3 regions of the Vibrio tasmaniensis genome follow, and region 1 is predicted to be linked to each of the others. Evidence: riboswitches for the same ligand, from Rfam matches in the RefSeq annotation. Region 1 holds a riboswitch; each other region holds the start of a gene.

Region 1 (4,730 bases):
GCAGCTGGAATATCAGGTCGATAGTGGCATTGAGTCATCAGTTTTGGATGTGTTTGCATTGCTGTTAGAGCAACAACAAGTGAGCAAGAGCATCGACCCAAGAATCCGTGCGGTACAAAGATTGATAGCGGATAATTACGCCCAACCTCTCTCTATATCTCAACTTGCAGAAACAGCCTGTTTGAGTCCCACTCAATTCAAAAAACGCTTCAAAGAGTGCCTGGGGATCAGTGCGCTTAAATACATCACTCGCTATCGTATGGAGAAAGCCCAAGCCTTGTTAACTCATACCGATTTACCGGTTCAATTGATTGCTGAAAATGTGGGCTATAGTGATGTGTCTGCTTTCAGTCGTCGCTTCTCTCAGCACTTTGGCATGTCTCCAAGGGCGTTTCTAGGCTCAATGAAAGACAGTCTTTAGAAACAACAATAGCGTCCTTTCGGCAAACTAACTTATATCAATCTTCACTATTATCTATTTCAGAACTGAAAATTGGGTAATAGAAATGAATCTTGCCATCAATCGCGTTAACGAATTCCAAACGGGCACTTTAGCCATCTTGTTTGCTTCTATTTTATGGGGCACGACAGGCACCGCTGCAAGTTTTGCTCCTGATCTAAGCCCATTAGCGATTGGTGCTTTCTCTATGGGCGTCGGTGGTCTAATGCAAGCGGGCTTGGCGTATCGAAAAATCCTATTCGCTTTCGACAAACTTTTGCAGAACAAGAAGCTGTTGGCAGTGAGCGCTTTGGCTTTGGCGGTCTATCCTTTAGCTTTCTATTCCTCAATGAAATTATCAGGTGTGGCGATTGGCACCGTGGTTTCGATTGCTACCGCACCTTTCTTTTCCGCATTGTTAGAGTGTCTGATTAGCAAAAAGAATAATATCAACCTACGTTGGCTTACAAGCTTTGCGATTGGTGTGGTAGGTATTGGGCTGTTGGTGTTTTCAGAAGCTTCATCGGCGAATGAATCCGGTGAGGATCTAAAGCTATTGGGCATTGGCTTAGGTCTGGTCGCTGGTTTGTGTTACGCCATTTATTCTTGGGCGACAAAAGCATTGATAGATAAAGGGATTAAGTCACAAGCGGCGATGGGCAGTATTTTTGGCCTCGGTGCGATGTTGTTGCTGCCAACGCTCTGGTTTACTGGTGATAACCTGTTTTCCTCGGAGATTAACGTATTCGTCATCAGTTATCTGACGTTAATCCCACAATGCTTGGGTTATATCGCGTTCAGTTTTGGTTTACGCCACGTGACTGCGAGCAGTGCCAATCTGCTGACTCTGTTTGAACCGGTAGTTGCAGCGGTGCTTGCCGTCTGTGTTGTCGGTGAGCTGATTCCTTTTACAGGCTGGCTAGGTATGTCTCTGATTGTTTTGTGCTTGTTTATACAGTCGAAGCCATCTAAAGGAACGTTATAAGTATTTGTTTTGTTGAGTCTAATTGAAATTTTTTCATGTGTAATTCTTATAATTGAATAAAATCAGTATCTCAGTTGTGAGAGTGCTGTTACTATCGCTATCAATAGTCGGGGGGCACATACCTTATTTGGTGTTTGCTGAGATCGTTAATCGAGACCCGTTGAACCTGATTCAGTTAACACTGGCGTAGGGAACTATAAGCACTCGATCTACGTCTGCACCCATGAAAACTTTCATGAGCCTAATGCGACTTCTCCTTCGATCAGTGTTCGTTCTCCTACGTCTTGTAAGATAGTAGGAGCGACAATGACACACAGTTCTATTTCAAAAGATTTAACGCCAAAAGCCTCAACTCCAAAATCCTCAACTCAGCAGCACTCTGCTGAAGACACGATCCGCACGAATACTCCGATTGTTTTAACCATCGCGGGTTCTGACAGTGGCGGCGGTGCAGGTATCCAAGCTGATATTAAAGCCATGTCTGCTACCGGTAGTTTTGCTTGTTCTGTGATTACCGCTATCACTTCCCAGAACACGCAAGGCGTGTCAGCCATTTTTCCTATTCCACTCGACCATGTCGCTAGCCAGTTAGATGCGGTTTTTACTGATCTCAATATCGTGGCAGTAAAAGTTGGTATGTTGGCTGATTCGCAAATCATCAAAGTCGTTGCAGACAAAATTAAGCAATATCGACCTAAACACCTTGTGATTGACCCTGTAATGGTCGCGACAAGTGGTGATCTGCTGTTAGAAAACTCGGCTATCACCACGCTAAAACAAGAGCTGATTCCACTCGCAGACATCATTACGCCTAACTTGCCAGAAGGCGCGGCGTTAACAGGCAAGCCAGTACCTGAAAGCGAAGCCGAAATGCAGGGCATGATTGAAGACTTACGCGCACTGGGTGTTAAAGCTGTCCTGCTAAAAGGCGGTCACTTAGAGAAAGATGAGAACAGTAACGACTTACTGATTCTGCCAACCACATCTGCTCTGATTAGCGCTAAACGTTTTCCTACCAAAAACACCCATGGCACGGGTTGTACGCTCTCTTCTGCCATTGCTTCTTTCTTGGCTCAAGGCAACACGCTTTCAGAGGCTGTTGACCTCGGTAAACAATACATTTCTCGCGCGATTGCCCATGCTGACGAACTTCAAGTTGGTCAAGGTCATGGCCCGGTAAATCACTTCTTCGCTGGACACGGCAATGTCCGTTAATACGGTTGGCGTTCAACTCAGCAATGCCTCCTTACGTTATAACGACAGCGAGCACGCAACCTTATCGGGATTGTCGCTTAGCTTAAACGCAGGTAAGTGGACGGTATTGTTGGGTAGAAGTGGCTGCGGGAAAACCACGGTATTGCGTTATCTGGCAGGCTTGTTGGACGACAAGGTGGAGTGGCAGGGAACATTGACAACCTCTGATGAATTGCCTTTAACGGATCGCATCGCTTACATGGCGCAGCAGGATTTGTTACTGCCATGGCTGTCGGTTATCGACAATGTATGCCTGAGTCATCGCTTTCAAAATCCAGCTTCTAATAAAGCACTACAAACTAATCAAGCATTAGAGTTGTTAGCAGCGGTTGGTTTGGCTGATCACGCGTCTACTATGCCGGATCAGTTGTCTGGTGGTATGCGCCAGCGTGTTGCCTTGGCTCGCACCTTAATGCAAGACAAACCTGTTGTGCTGATGGACGAACCTTTCTCTGCGCTGGATGCGGTAACAAGACACAAGTTACAGACCTTAGCGTGTGAACTGTTAAGAGATAAAACCGTTGTGTTGATCACTCATGATCCACAAGAAGCGGTGCGTTTGGCGGATAACTTGTATGTGTTGCAAGGCACGCCTGCGAGTGCTCATTCTTTATCTGTGCCTCACACGTCAACGCCGCGAGTGCTAGATGGTGAATGTGCTGAGTTACAACAAGCGATCTTAGATCAGTTGGAGCGTGATTATGAATGATCTAACGCGAAGCGAAGCTGTGGCTCGTTCAACTAACACACAGATCACGACTAAGCGCCCTCGTCAGATGAATCCCGTTATGCGTTTGCTGATCAGCAGCGCCGTGATTCTCGGTTTATGGCAACTGGTGGTGGTTATCTTCGAGATGCCAAGCTTCATTCTGCCAGCTCCCGCAGAAGTCTTCATCAAGCTAATTGAACGCTACGATGTGTTACTCAAACACACTTGGGTGACTGCGCAGGAGATCTTACTTGGTCTGTTATTCGGTTTGTCTATGGGGCTATTTTTCGCCCTACAGATGTTGATGTTCGAACCGCTGAAACGCTGGTTGTTGCCTATCTTAATTGCTAGCCAAGCCATCCCTGTGTTTGCGATTGCGCCAGTATTGATGCTGTGGCTGGGTTATGGCATCCCGTCAAAAGTGGTGATGGCGGCGATCATTATCTTCTTCCCCGTGACCACTTGTTGTTACGACGGCCTACGTAATACACCGACTGGTTATCTTGATCTTGCCAAAACGATGGGCGCATCGAAATGGCAATTGCTCCGTTATATCCAATTGCCTGCTGCATTGCCAACACTGGCGTCTGGCATTCGTGTCGCTGTGGTGATTGCCCCAATTGGCGCAGTCGTCGGCGAGTGGGTGGGTTCGAGTGAGGGGCTAGGTTACCTAATGCTGCAAGCCAACGCACGCATGATCATTGATGAGATGTTTGCTGCCTTATTCATCTTGGCGGTGCTGTCTATTTCGCTCTACTTCGTCACCGATAAATTACTTAAAAAAGCTATCCCTTGGGAAAACCAGTGATGGCTCGCTCAATAACATTTCGTTCGAGAAATTTTAGCCCCACTTATTTATTTAAACATAAATTCTACTAACGCAATATTGCTCAACTTAAGTTCTATACATAAGAATAGTATTCAAAAGGAAAGGTTTAACTGTGAAAAACACAAAATTATTAGGTGCTGTGGCACTGCTTGCTTCGCTAGTTTCAGGTCATGCATTGGCGGATTCTGAACAAAAGAAACTGACACTGATGTTGGATTGGTTTGTGAACCCGAACCACGGCCCAATTGTGATTGCTCAAGAGCGAGGCTACTTTGCTGACCAAGGCTTAAACATTGAAATTCAAGAGCCAGCAGACCCAAGCACACCAGCAAAATTGGTTGCGGCAGGTAAGGTCGATTTAGCGGTAACCTACCAACCAAGCCTAACTATGGATGTGGCAGCAGGTTTGCCTCTGGTTCGTGCATCAACCCTTATTGCGACACCACTGAATACGTTGATGGTTTTAGATAATGGCAAGAACGATTCACTAGCGGATCTGAAAGGCAAGAAGATC
Region 2 (4,730 bases), on a different replicon from region 1:
TGCTTGGCTCAACTGTGAGAGGTTTGATTCTTCAATATCCTCTTGCCCCAAATGAACACCAAACGCGTCATGCTTGAGTGCAAGCTGCCAATAATCATTGATAAAAACCTGAGCGTTATGCTCTCGACCAAGCTCGATTGATCGCGCAACTTGTTGTTCTAAGTCCTCTTGCTGCGGGTTTTTAATACGTAGTTGAACAGTGTTGATTCCAAGCTTGAGCAACCTTTCGATCCACTCAACATCATCAACTACTGGGTATAAACCGAGGCTACTCTTACTCAATTCAGGAAAAGAAAGAGATGTCCCTTGGTTAGTCCAACCAACGCTTATGTCCAATCGTTGATCTTCAAGAACAGGGATAGGAAAGTCTTGATAATGTGCTGGCCATGTTCCACGTGAAACATTCGATGCAGCGCGAGCTAAAACTAGTGCGTCTTCTAATGGGAATTCCAGCGCCAACAAAGTAAGCAACCAAGCAAAATGACCACGACTATCTAATTCTTGATGAGCTGTAGTTTCACTCTTGATGACACGATTAGCATCTAGGTGAGACCAGATATCCATTACAGATGAATCATCTGAGACACCAATATAGATAGTGTTTGGATATTGTGTAAAGGCGCCACAAACGTCAGTTAGTGCAACTGAATTACTGTAATCAACAACATGGTTCAGTTCCGCTAACTTACACTCCGCTAATGAATCAAGATCATGAGCAAAGCCGATAGATAACGTCTGCTGAATATCAACAACAGAGAAGTATTGAGTTGGGCTTACACCCAACTCAACTGCACCGGTTGCCAAGCCTTGTCGCTTAGCAACCAATAGACAGTTTTGAACCTCCCCCGTTAACTCGATGTCTTGAGATGGGATGAGAATCTTCACTGTCATTATTCCTCTAATTGAGCTTCTTTTACGCCCACAGCTGGGTGGTAAAGTTCAGAGCCAGTATCACGGAACTCTTGTGATTTCTGACGCATCCCTTCCAACGGGTTATCCAACATCTTAATTTCAATAGCCTGATCAGCAGCCACTTGTTCGGTATCTTTCGCATACTCTCGGACTTCCTGAGAGATCTTCATCGAGCAGAATTTAGGTCCACACATTGAGCAGAAGTGAGCAACCTTACCGGATTCTTGTGGCAGAGTTTCATCATGGAATGAACGCGCGGTTTCAGGATCTAAAGCTAGATTGAATTGGTCTTCCCAACGGAATTCAAAACGTGCCTTTGAGAGTGCATTATCTCGAATTTGTGCGCCCGGGTGTCCTTTAGCAAGATCCGCTGCGTGTGCTGCTAGCTTGTATGTAATCAGGCCAGTCTTCACATCTTCTTTATTTGGTAAGCCTAGGTGCTCTTTAGGTGTGACATAACAGAGCATTGCACAGCCGTACCAACCAATCATGGCCGCGCCAATACCAGAGGTAATATGGTCATAACCAGGGGCAATATCAGTAGTCAATGGACCTAAAGTATAGAAAGGTGCTTCATGGCAGTGCTCTAACTGCTCGTCCATATTCTCTTTAATTAAGTGCATTGGCACATGTCCAGGGCCTTCAATGATCACCTGCACGTCGTATTCCCAAGCAACCTTAGTTAACTCACCTAGAGTACGTAACTCCGAGAATTGAGCCTCATCATTGGCATCAGCAATCGAACCCGGGCGTAGACCATCACCCAATGACAGAGCTACATCGTACTTCGCACAGATCTCACAGATCTCACGGAAGTGGGTATAAAGGAAACTTTCTTGGTGATGAGCAAGGCACCACTTCGCAATGATGGAGCCGCCACGAGAGACAATACCAGTCACACGCTTAGCGGTCATTGGTACGTAACGAAGCAGTAAGCCTGCGTGGATAGTGAAGTAATCAACACCCTGCTCTGCTTGCTCGATCAAAGTATCACGCATTACTTCCCAGTTAAGGTCTTCCGCAACGCCGTTCACTTTTTCAAGCGCTTGATACATAGGAACCGTACCAATTGGCACCGGACTATTACGCAAGATCCATTCGCGAGTCTCGTGGATATTGCGGCCGGTGGAAAGGTCCATCACGGTATCGCCACCCCAACGAGTTGACCATACTAATTTCTCAACTTCTTCTTCAATCGAAGAGCTTACTGAAGAGTTACCGATATTGGCGTTCACCTTCACTAAGAAGTTTCGGCCGATAATCATCGGTTCTGATTCTGGATGGTTGATGTTTGAAGGAATAATAGCTCGGCCTTCAGCAACCTCTTTACGTACGAACTCAGGGGTAATTTCTTTAGGTAGGTTGGCGCCAAAGTTATGGCCAGGGTGTTGATGGTTCAGCTGCTCATCAGCAAACTTCTGGCGTCCCATGTTCTCACGTATCGCAATGTACTCCATCTCAGGAGTGATAATCCCCTGACGAGCATAATGCAGCTGAGTAACACATTGACCGCCAGTCGCGCGACGAATTCTAGGTAGATTGCCGTAACGAAGGTCGTCTAGAGTTTCATCTTCTAAACGCTCTTTAGTGTAAACAGAGCTTACATCATCTAACAGTTCCGTATCACCACGCTCATCAATCCATTGCTCACGCAACTTAGGAAGGCCGCTATACAGGTCTATTTGATGTGTAGGGTCAGTGTAAACACCTGAGGTATCGTAAACTTGAATGGGTACATTAGGTTCGAATACAGGCTCTTTTTTGGTACCACCAACAAGGCTATCAGCGAGTGATATTTCTCGTACAGGGACTTGAATGTCCTCGCGAGATCCTTGGATATAAGCTTTTTTTGAATTTGGATAAGGTTGTACGGATAAAGAATCAATGAAATTCTTCGCTTCCAGTCTTGCTTGTTTACGACTCGACATAGCATTTTTCCTTGGCTTTTAGCCATTATTTATAGGGATAAAAATGCTTGACGGATTAGATGCTACAAGAGGGATCACAGCAAGAAAATGCAGTTGTGATCTGGAGATAGATCTCTAGAAGGATTCTAGTTAGATATCTACTCTTGTTCCCTTCGCAGGTATTAGCCTGATCAGGTTCAACGGATCCCGAGTTAACGGTCTCAGCCATATGGCACTCCGACAAGTATTACCGAGTATATAAAAACGGCTTGGATAAACCAAGCCGAGTTGTTAACAAACCGTAAGAAAGTTTTAAGACTTTATCAGAAGTTGGAAACCGATCCATGCTGCAGAGATGCTGAGAACCACGTTGAGTAGCACATTGAGTCCCATCTTAAAGAAAGCACCCTGCTGCATAAGAAGCACGTTATCCATCGAAAATGTAGAAAATGTAGTCAATGCTCCAAGGAAACCAAGACCGATGATCTGTCTCCATGGTTCTGTCGCAACCATCTCATTCTCAAACGCTGCGATGAGTAATCCCATAATTAAAGAGCCAATCACGTTAACAGTCAGCGTACCATAAGGAAAGCCACGCCCTAGCATCACTACACATAACTCTGAAATCAAATAGCGCGAACAAGCACCAAATGCGCCACCAATGGCAATAAAACCTAAAATAGATAACTGACCCATGAATCCTCCCAAACAATAGTCCCTATATTCTAGCTTTACCGCCGATAAAAGCGAGGGTAGAAACTAAGAATGCATGCGCAAATATTAAACGTTACAGGTGTCACTTAACTTCGATATATCCCATTAAACCCGTTTTCATGTGTTCTATAACATGACAGTGATACATCCAACGTCCTGGGTTGTCTGCAACAAATGCCGCTTTAGCTCGGCCGTTTCTTCCAAGTAGCACTGTATCGGTATGGAAAGGTTCTTCAATTTTTTTACCATCAAGTTCCAATACAGTGAATGTATGACCGTGAATATGAATCGGGTGATGATACTGAGTGACGTTCTTAAGATCGAATATGTAAGTCTTACCTAAATCTAAAGTCGCCAACGGTTCAGGGATACTGTCTTTGCTCATCCCCTCCCATGCTCTTTTATTAGTAAGCCAAAATTTAGGCATCGACTTCCCATCTTTAGATACTGGTGATACCGCGCCTTCCCACTCGAACACAAAATCGATCTCTTCAGCATTAGCAAGATCTAGGTTAGGTACTGGATTCAATGGTAATAATGGCAACACTCGCTTTTGAGTAAATGCTGAATCTACGACTTCAAATTCACACAAAGAAAATGGGAAACGTCCCTTCATTTGGAGAACGTTAACTCGCTCACCAGTTTTAGGAGCGATCAGTCCAATATCCACGCGCATCCCTGGGCCGATTTTATGTTGAGTCAGTTTGTAAGGCTTTTTCACAGGGTTACCATCGATGGCAATCACCCATGCCTCAGCCCCTTCGATAGCAATAGGATAAGTGATCGTATTATCGACATTAGCAATACGCAGTCTAGTCGCTGCATACTGCTTCAACTGGTATACAGGTTCATGAACTCCATTAACGCTACTCCACTCACCAGGAGTGCCCATACGAGCACTGAGTCGGGGAATCATTAAGTCTTTCCATTGACCCTTTTGATCGATATGCCAATGCTTCAGCATCAATGCATGTTCTTCGTCAAACTGCACTGGAGTACTTTCTTCTACGATAATTAGCCCAACCAAACCCATACCAAGTTGTTTAACGCTATTCATATGTGGGTGATACCAAAATGTGCCAGCATCTGGCGGCGTAAACTCATAAATGAATGTTTCACCTGGCATGATCGGTGGCTGACTTAAGAAGGGAACTCCATCCATTTCGATAGGAATTCTTAAACCATGCCAATGGATAG
Region 3 (4,730 bases), on a different replicon from region 1:
GCTTGCGAGTTAATACCATTGACAATAACCATAGCTAATGGCGGTAATACCAGCATTGAGACGATGATGATCCAAAAACTATCCCAAGCTTTTGACCACCAGCTGTCCTTAACCAAATATTTATCTTCTGACAGCTGACTGGCCGTCACGGAAATAGGCTTAGACAGGCGTTGAATACTCACTGCTAGCACACCACACAGCAGCATTTGCCATATCGCGAGTAAAGCGCCAGCCTGCAGGTCAAAGTCGAATTTAATTGCCTGATAAATAGCGAGTTCGATAGTGGTTGATTTTGGTCCACCGCCTAGTGCCATCACGGTAGCAAAGCTGGTAAAACACAGCATGAAGACTAAACCACACACATGTGGCAGTTGCTGTCTTAAGCGAGGCCATTCAACCCATCTGAATTTGTTCCAATGACTCATACCCAAATGAGCACACAACTTATGCTGCTCGGCAGGTACGGTATCTAAAGCTTGTAAAAGTAAACGGCTGGCATAAGGCAGGTTAAAGAAGACATGTGCGAGCAAAATACCATTCAACCCATAAATCGAGAATGGCAGTTTAATATCGAAGTTCGCCAGAAATTTAGCTAACCAACCACTGTTACCATAAATAGCTAGCAAACCAAATACGCCAACTAATACGGGTAAAACCAGGGTCGAAGCAAACAGTCTTAACAACAAGGCCCGTCCAAAAAATTGTCTGCGACACAGCGCATGAGCAATAGGTATAGCAAAGCCAACACTCAGTACCATTGAAAGTGTCGCTTGATAGAAACTGAATTTCGTTACATGCCAATAGTAAGGATCGGACCATACTTGGCTGATATCAAGAGAAGGGGCATTGCTTAGCAATGCCCCAACTGCTGAAACCACGAAGGCGGTAATGAGTATCGCAACCCAAACCCCGACCTTAGGTGTTTTCTTTATCATAAATTGATTTTTTACCGTAAATGGTTCACTCCAAACATAACAAATGAACCTTTAAATACAGAAAGCTCGTTTTTTAAAAGTACGTTAGAAAACTCATTTTCTTAATATAGTAAGTTAAATCGTAAGTTAAAAAGTAAGCGCACTCTGCCATTCACGAATCCAAGGCTTACGCTTCTCGGCGATCTCTTCTGGTGTAAAGCTTAGCGCTTTCTGAGGAACCGTAAGTTGCTCGAACCCTTTTGGTAGCTCAACATCGGTCACTGGGTACATCCAGTTGCCCGTTGGCATCGCTGATTGGAACTCGTCACTTAGGATAAATGCCATAAACTCATCAGCCAGTTTTTCGTTCTTGCTGCCTTTGACCTTAGCTGCCACTTCGACTTGAGTGTAATGACCTTCTTCAAAGCTTGCTGCTGCGTACTTAGAATCACTTTCTGCAATGATGTGGTAAGCAGGAGAAGTCGTGTAAGACAAGACTAAGTCCGACTCACCCTTTAAGAACATAGAGTAAGCTTCAGACCAACCTTTAGTCACAGTCACCGTTTTCTGAGCAAGCTTCTTCCATGCTGCAGTTGCTTCATCACCGTAAACCGACTTCATCCATAGCATCATGCCTTGGCCTGGTGTTGATGTACGTGGATCTTGATAGATAACCTTAAGATCGTCACGTTGCTCAACCAGTTCTTTCAGGCTCTTTGGCGGGTTTGCTAGCTTCTCTTTGTTATAGATAAACGCAAAGTAACCAAAATCATAAGGAACAAAGGTACTGTCGTTCCAACCGTTAGGAAGCGTCACAGATGATGTATCAACACTGTGCTCAGCCAATAAGCCCGTCGATTTCGCTTCAGCCATGAGATTATTATCTAGGCCTAAGATGATGTCAGCTTTGCTGTTGCCACCTTCAAGACGTAAGCGGTTTAGAATAGACACACCATCTTCTAACGCGACAAAATTCACATCACAACCACACTTTTCTTCGAATGCTTTTTCAACGGCAGGACGAGGGCCCCAATCCGCAGCAAAAGAGTCGTAAGTGTAAACCGTTAAGGTGTTGTCTGCTGCGAAGGCAGAAAAAGAGATGGCTGTAGTAACAGCAAGAGTTGTTAATGTTAATTTCACTGGACGCTCTCCATGGTCTGAGCGGCACAGGTTTGAGGGAGGAGAACGGTAGAGGTTGTTCCTAACTCAATTCCTACGCCAGCATTATCTGGTTCAGGTTTACGGGTCCCAAGCGTCTGCTTGATCTCAGCTCGCATTCATTATTTGAATGGTTCGCGCCCCGATGAGTGTTCAGGATTGTAATTTGATTTTTAACAATAAGCCATCAAGTTTGGATCAATTACGTTGATCGTAACCCCAACGTGGCACTAAACCTTGCTCGATACCAAGGTGATCGAGAATACGTGCCACCATAAAGTCGATCAGATCTTCAATCGACTTAGGTTGATGATAAAACCCCGGAGCTGCAGGCATAATCGTCACGCCCATGGTAGAAAGCTTATGCATATTTTCTAAATGGAGCGTGGAAAATGGCGTCTCACGAACCACTAACAACAGCTGGCCTCGTTCTTTCATAACCACGTCTGCTGCGCGCTCGATCAGATTATCTGATAGGCCATGAGCAATTGATGCCAAGCTTCCCGCAGAACATGGACACACCACCATCTGCTTCGGTGCTGCTGAACCAGAAGCAACCGGTGAGAACCAATCATCTTTGCCACACACCACTAGCTTTTCTGGGTCGCAACCTAAATGCTTAACCAAAGCTTGTTTCGCAGCATCTGGCCCAGCAGGTAACTTAAGTTCATGCTCGGTCGCCAACACCACTCGCGCTGCCGACGATATCAGCAAGTAGACCTGATAATCGGCGGCCAAAAGGCATTCAAGTAAACGCAGGCCATAAGGCGCACCGGATGCGCCAGTGAAAGCAAGAGTTATCGCTTTATCGTGTTTTGTCATGTTCTCAATTACTTCAAATTATAAGGTCGTAGATGGCGTTAGCCTTTGAGTGCCAATCCATCCAACAATTTTTGGTGAATGCCACCAAAGCCACCATTACTCATTACCAATATTTGGTCACCCGCTTGTGCCTCTGAGACAATTTTAGCAACGAATGCATCCATGTCATCACCCACATGTGCCGGCTGGTGACAAGCATCCGCGACATCTTGTACCGACCAATCAATGTTATCGGGTTGGAATAAGTAGGTAGAATCCGCCAGCTTCAACGAATCAGCCAAGGTTTCTTTGTGTACACCGCGCTTCATTGTGGCAGAACGAGGTTCTAAAACGGCAATGATTTTCTTCGTGTCGACCTTATTACGTAAACCGCCTAGCGTAAGTTCAATTGCCGTTGGGTGATGAGCAAAATCGTCATAAACAGAAACACCAGCTACCTCGCCTTTAAACTCCAAACGACGTTTAGTATTAATAAAGGTAGTCAACGATTCACAAGCGAGATCAGGTGTTACACCCACGTGTCGTGCTGCGGCAATCGCCATCAAAGCATTGTTTACGTTGTGGTCGCCCACTAAATCCCAGTTTACGGTTCCAACACATTCATTTTGGAAGTAAACCTCAAATTGAGAGCCATCTTTAACTCGCTTCTTAGCATCCCAATCGCCTTGCTCGCCACTCGATTCAGTTTCACTCCAGCAACCGCGATCTAGAACATCTTCAATAGCCGTATCTTGTTTAGGAGAAAAAATGCGGCCATTACCAGGCACAGTGCGCACTAAGTGGTGGAACTGACGCTTAATCGCCTCAAGATCATCGAAGATATCAGCATGATCGAACTCTAGGTTATTCATCACTAAGGTTCTTGGGTGGTAATGAACGAACTTAGACCGTTTGTCGAAAAAAGCACTGTCGTATTCGTCAGCCTCTACCACAAAGAACATGCTTTCACCAAGGCGAGCTGAAATACCAAAGTTACCCAATACCCCACCAACCAAAAAGCCCGGTGCATAGCCACAGTCTTCTAAGATCCAAGCCAGCATGCTCGATGTCGTTGTCTTGCCATGCGTTCCCGATACCGCCAGAACCCAACGGTCATGCAGTAAGAACTCTTGCAACCACTGCGGCCCTGAGGTGTATCTAAGATTGTTATCCAATACATACTCAACACACGGGTTGCCACGGCTCATCGCATTACCAATGACCACTAAGTCAGGTCTTGGTTCTAATTGGCTCGGGTCAAACCCTTCAATAATTTCAATTCCTTGAGATTCCAACAAGGTACTCATTGGTGGGTAAACATTCGCGTCACTACCGGTAACCTTGTGACCTAATTGACGAGCCAATACCGCAGCACCTCCCATGAAGGTGCCACAAATTCCTAAGATATGAATATGCATAAATTGCTTCCAAACGCTTGGCTAAATGAACCATGTCTAAATCAAACTACTGCACTCATTATCATTAAATGAAGATTAAAAGCGAGTAGCAATGCAAAACAAATTTAGTCGACATAGTAAGTGAGATCTGCGTCGCTTAGTTCATTACCATTAAAAAGATCTAACCTTTAGAATTTAACTAGGCGTCTAGGTGAATAAAGCCCGAATAAGAGGCGAATCCTATTGTGCTCAAATTCCCCCTAATATTGAGAGAAGTTTAAGGAAATAACATGTCTGAGATGCGCACCCTTGGTGAGTTCATTGTTGAGAAACAGAGTGACTTCCCCCATGCAAGCGGTGATCTTTCATCCCTTTTGTCATCAATTCGTCTTGCTGCGAAAATTGTTAACCGTGAAATCAACAAAGCAGGCCTTGTCGACATTACTGGCGCTGTTGGTAC

Evidence for each region. A riboswitch is a leader RNA that binds a small molecule or an ion and turns the genes downstream of it on or off. The one in region 1 is predicted to bind thiamine pyrophosphate.
Region 2: linked by a shared signal. The riboswitch ahead of thiC (phosphomethylpyrimidine synthase ThiC) and the one ahead of thiD (bifunctional hydroxymethylpyrimidine kinase/phosphomethylpyrimidine kinase) in region 1 are both predicted to bind thiamine pyrophosphate.
Region 3: linked by a shared signal. The riboswitch ahead of thiB (thiamine ABC transporter substrate binding subunit) and the one ahead of thiD (bifunctional hydroxymethylpyrimidine kinase/phosphomethylpyrimidine kinase) in region 1 are both predicted to bind thiamine pyrophosphate.

Annotation. Positions count from the first base shown of each region.
Region 1 is NZ_AP025511.1:1,094,640-1,099,369, forward strand. Features, by position in the region: gene OCV44_RS19110 (helix-turn-helix domain-containing protein) at 1-421, shown strand, start outside; gene OCV44_RS19115 (DMT family transporter) at 507-1,424, shown strand; TPP riboswitch at 1,523-1,634, shown strand; gene thiD (bifunctional hydroxymethylpyrimidine kinase/phosphomethylpyrimidine kinase) at 1,731-2,639, shown strand; gene OCV44_RS19125 (ABC transporter ATP-binding protein) at 2,629-3,387, shown strand; gene OCV44_RS19130 (ABC transporter permease) at 3,380-4,195, shown strand; gene OCV44_RS19135 (ABC transporter substrate-binding protein) at 4,329-4,730, shown strand, end outside.
Region 2 is NZ_AP025510.1:30,500-35,229, reverse strand. Features, by position in the region: gene OCV44_RS00160 (thiamine phosphate synthase) at 1-891, opposite strand, end outside; gene thiC (phosphomethylpyrimidine synthase ThiC) at 891-2,840, opposite strand; TPP riboswitch at 2,971-3,069, opposite strand; gene crcB (fluoride efflux transporter CrcB) at 3,132-3,515, opposite strand; gene OCV44_RS00145 (multicopper oxidase family protein) at 3,616-4,730, opposite strand, start outside.
Region 3 is NZ_AP025510.1:373,539-378,268, reverse strand. Features, by position in the region: gene thiP (thiamine/thiamine pyrophosphate ABC transporter permease ThiP) at 1-935, opposite strand, end outside; gene thiB (thiamine ABC transporter substrate binding subunit) at 1,062-2,054, opposite strand; TPP riboswitch at 2,108-2,227, opposite strand; gene OCV44_RS01765 (flavin prenyltransferase UbiX) at 2,271-2,894, opposite strand; gene mpl (UDP-N-acetylmuramate:L-alanyl-gamma-D-glutamyl-meso-diaminopimelate ligase) at 2,933-4,291, opposite strand; gene fbp (class 1 fructose-bisphosphatase) at 4,561-4,730, shown strand, end outside.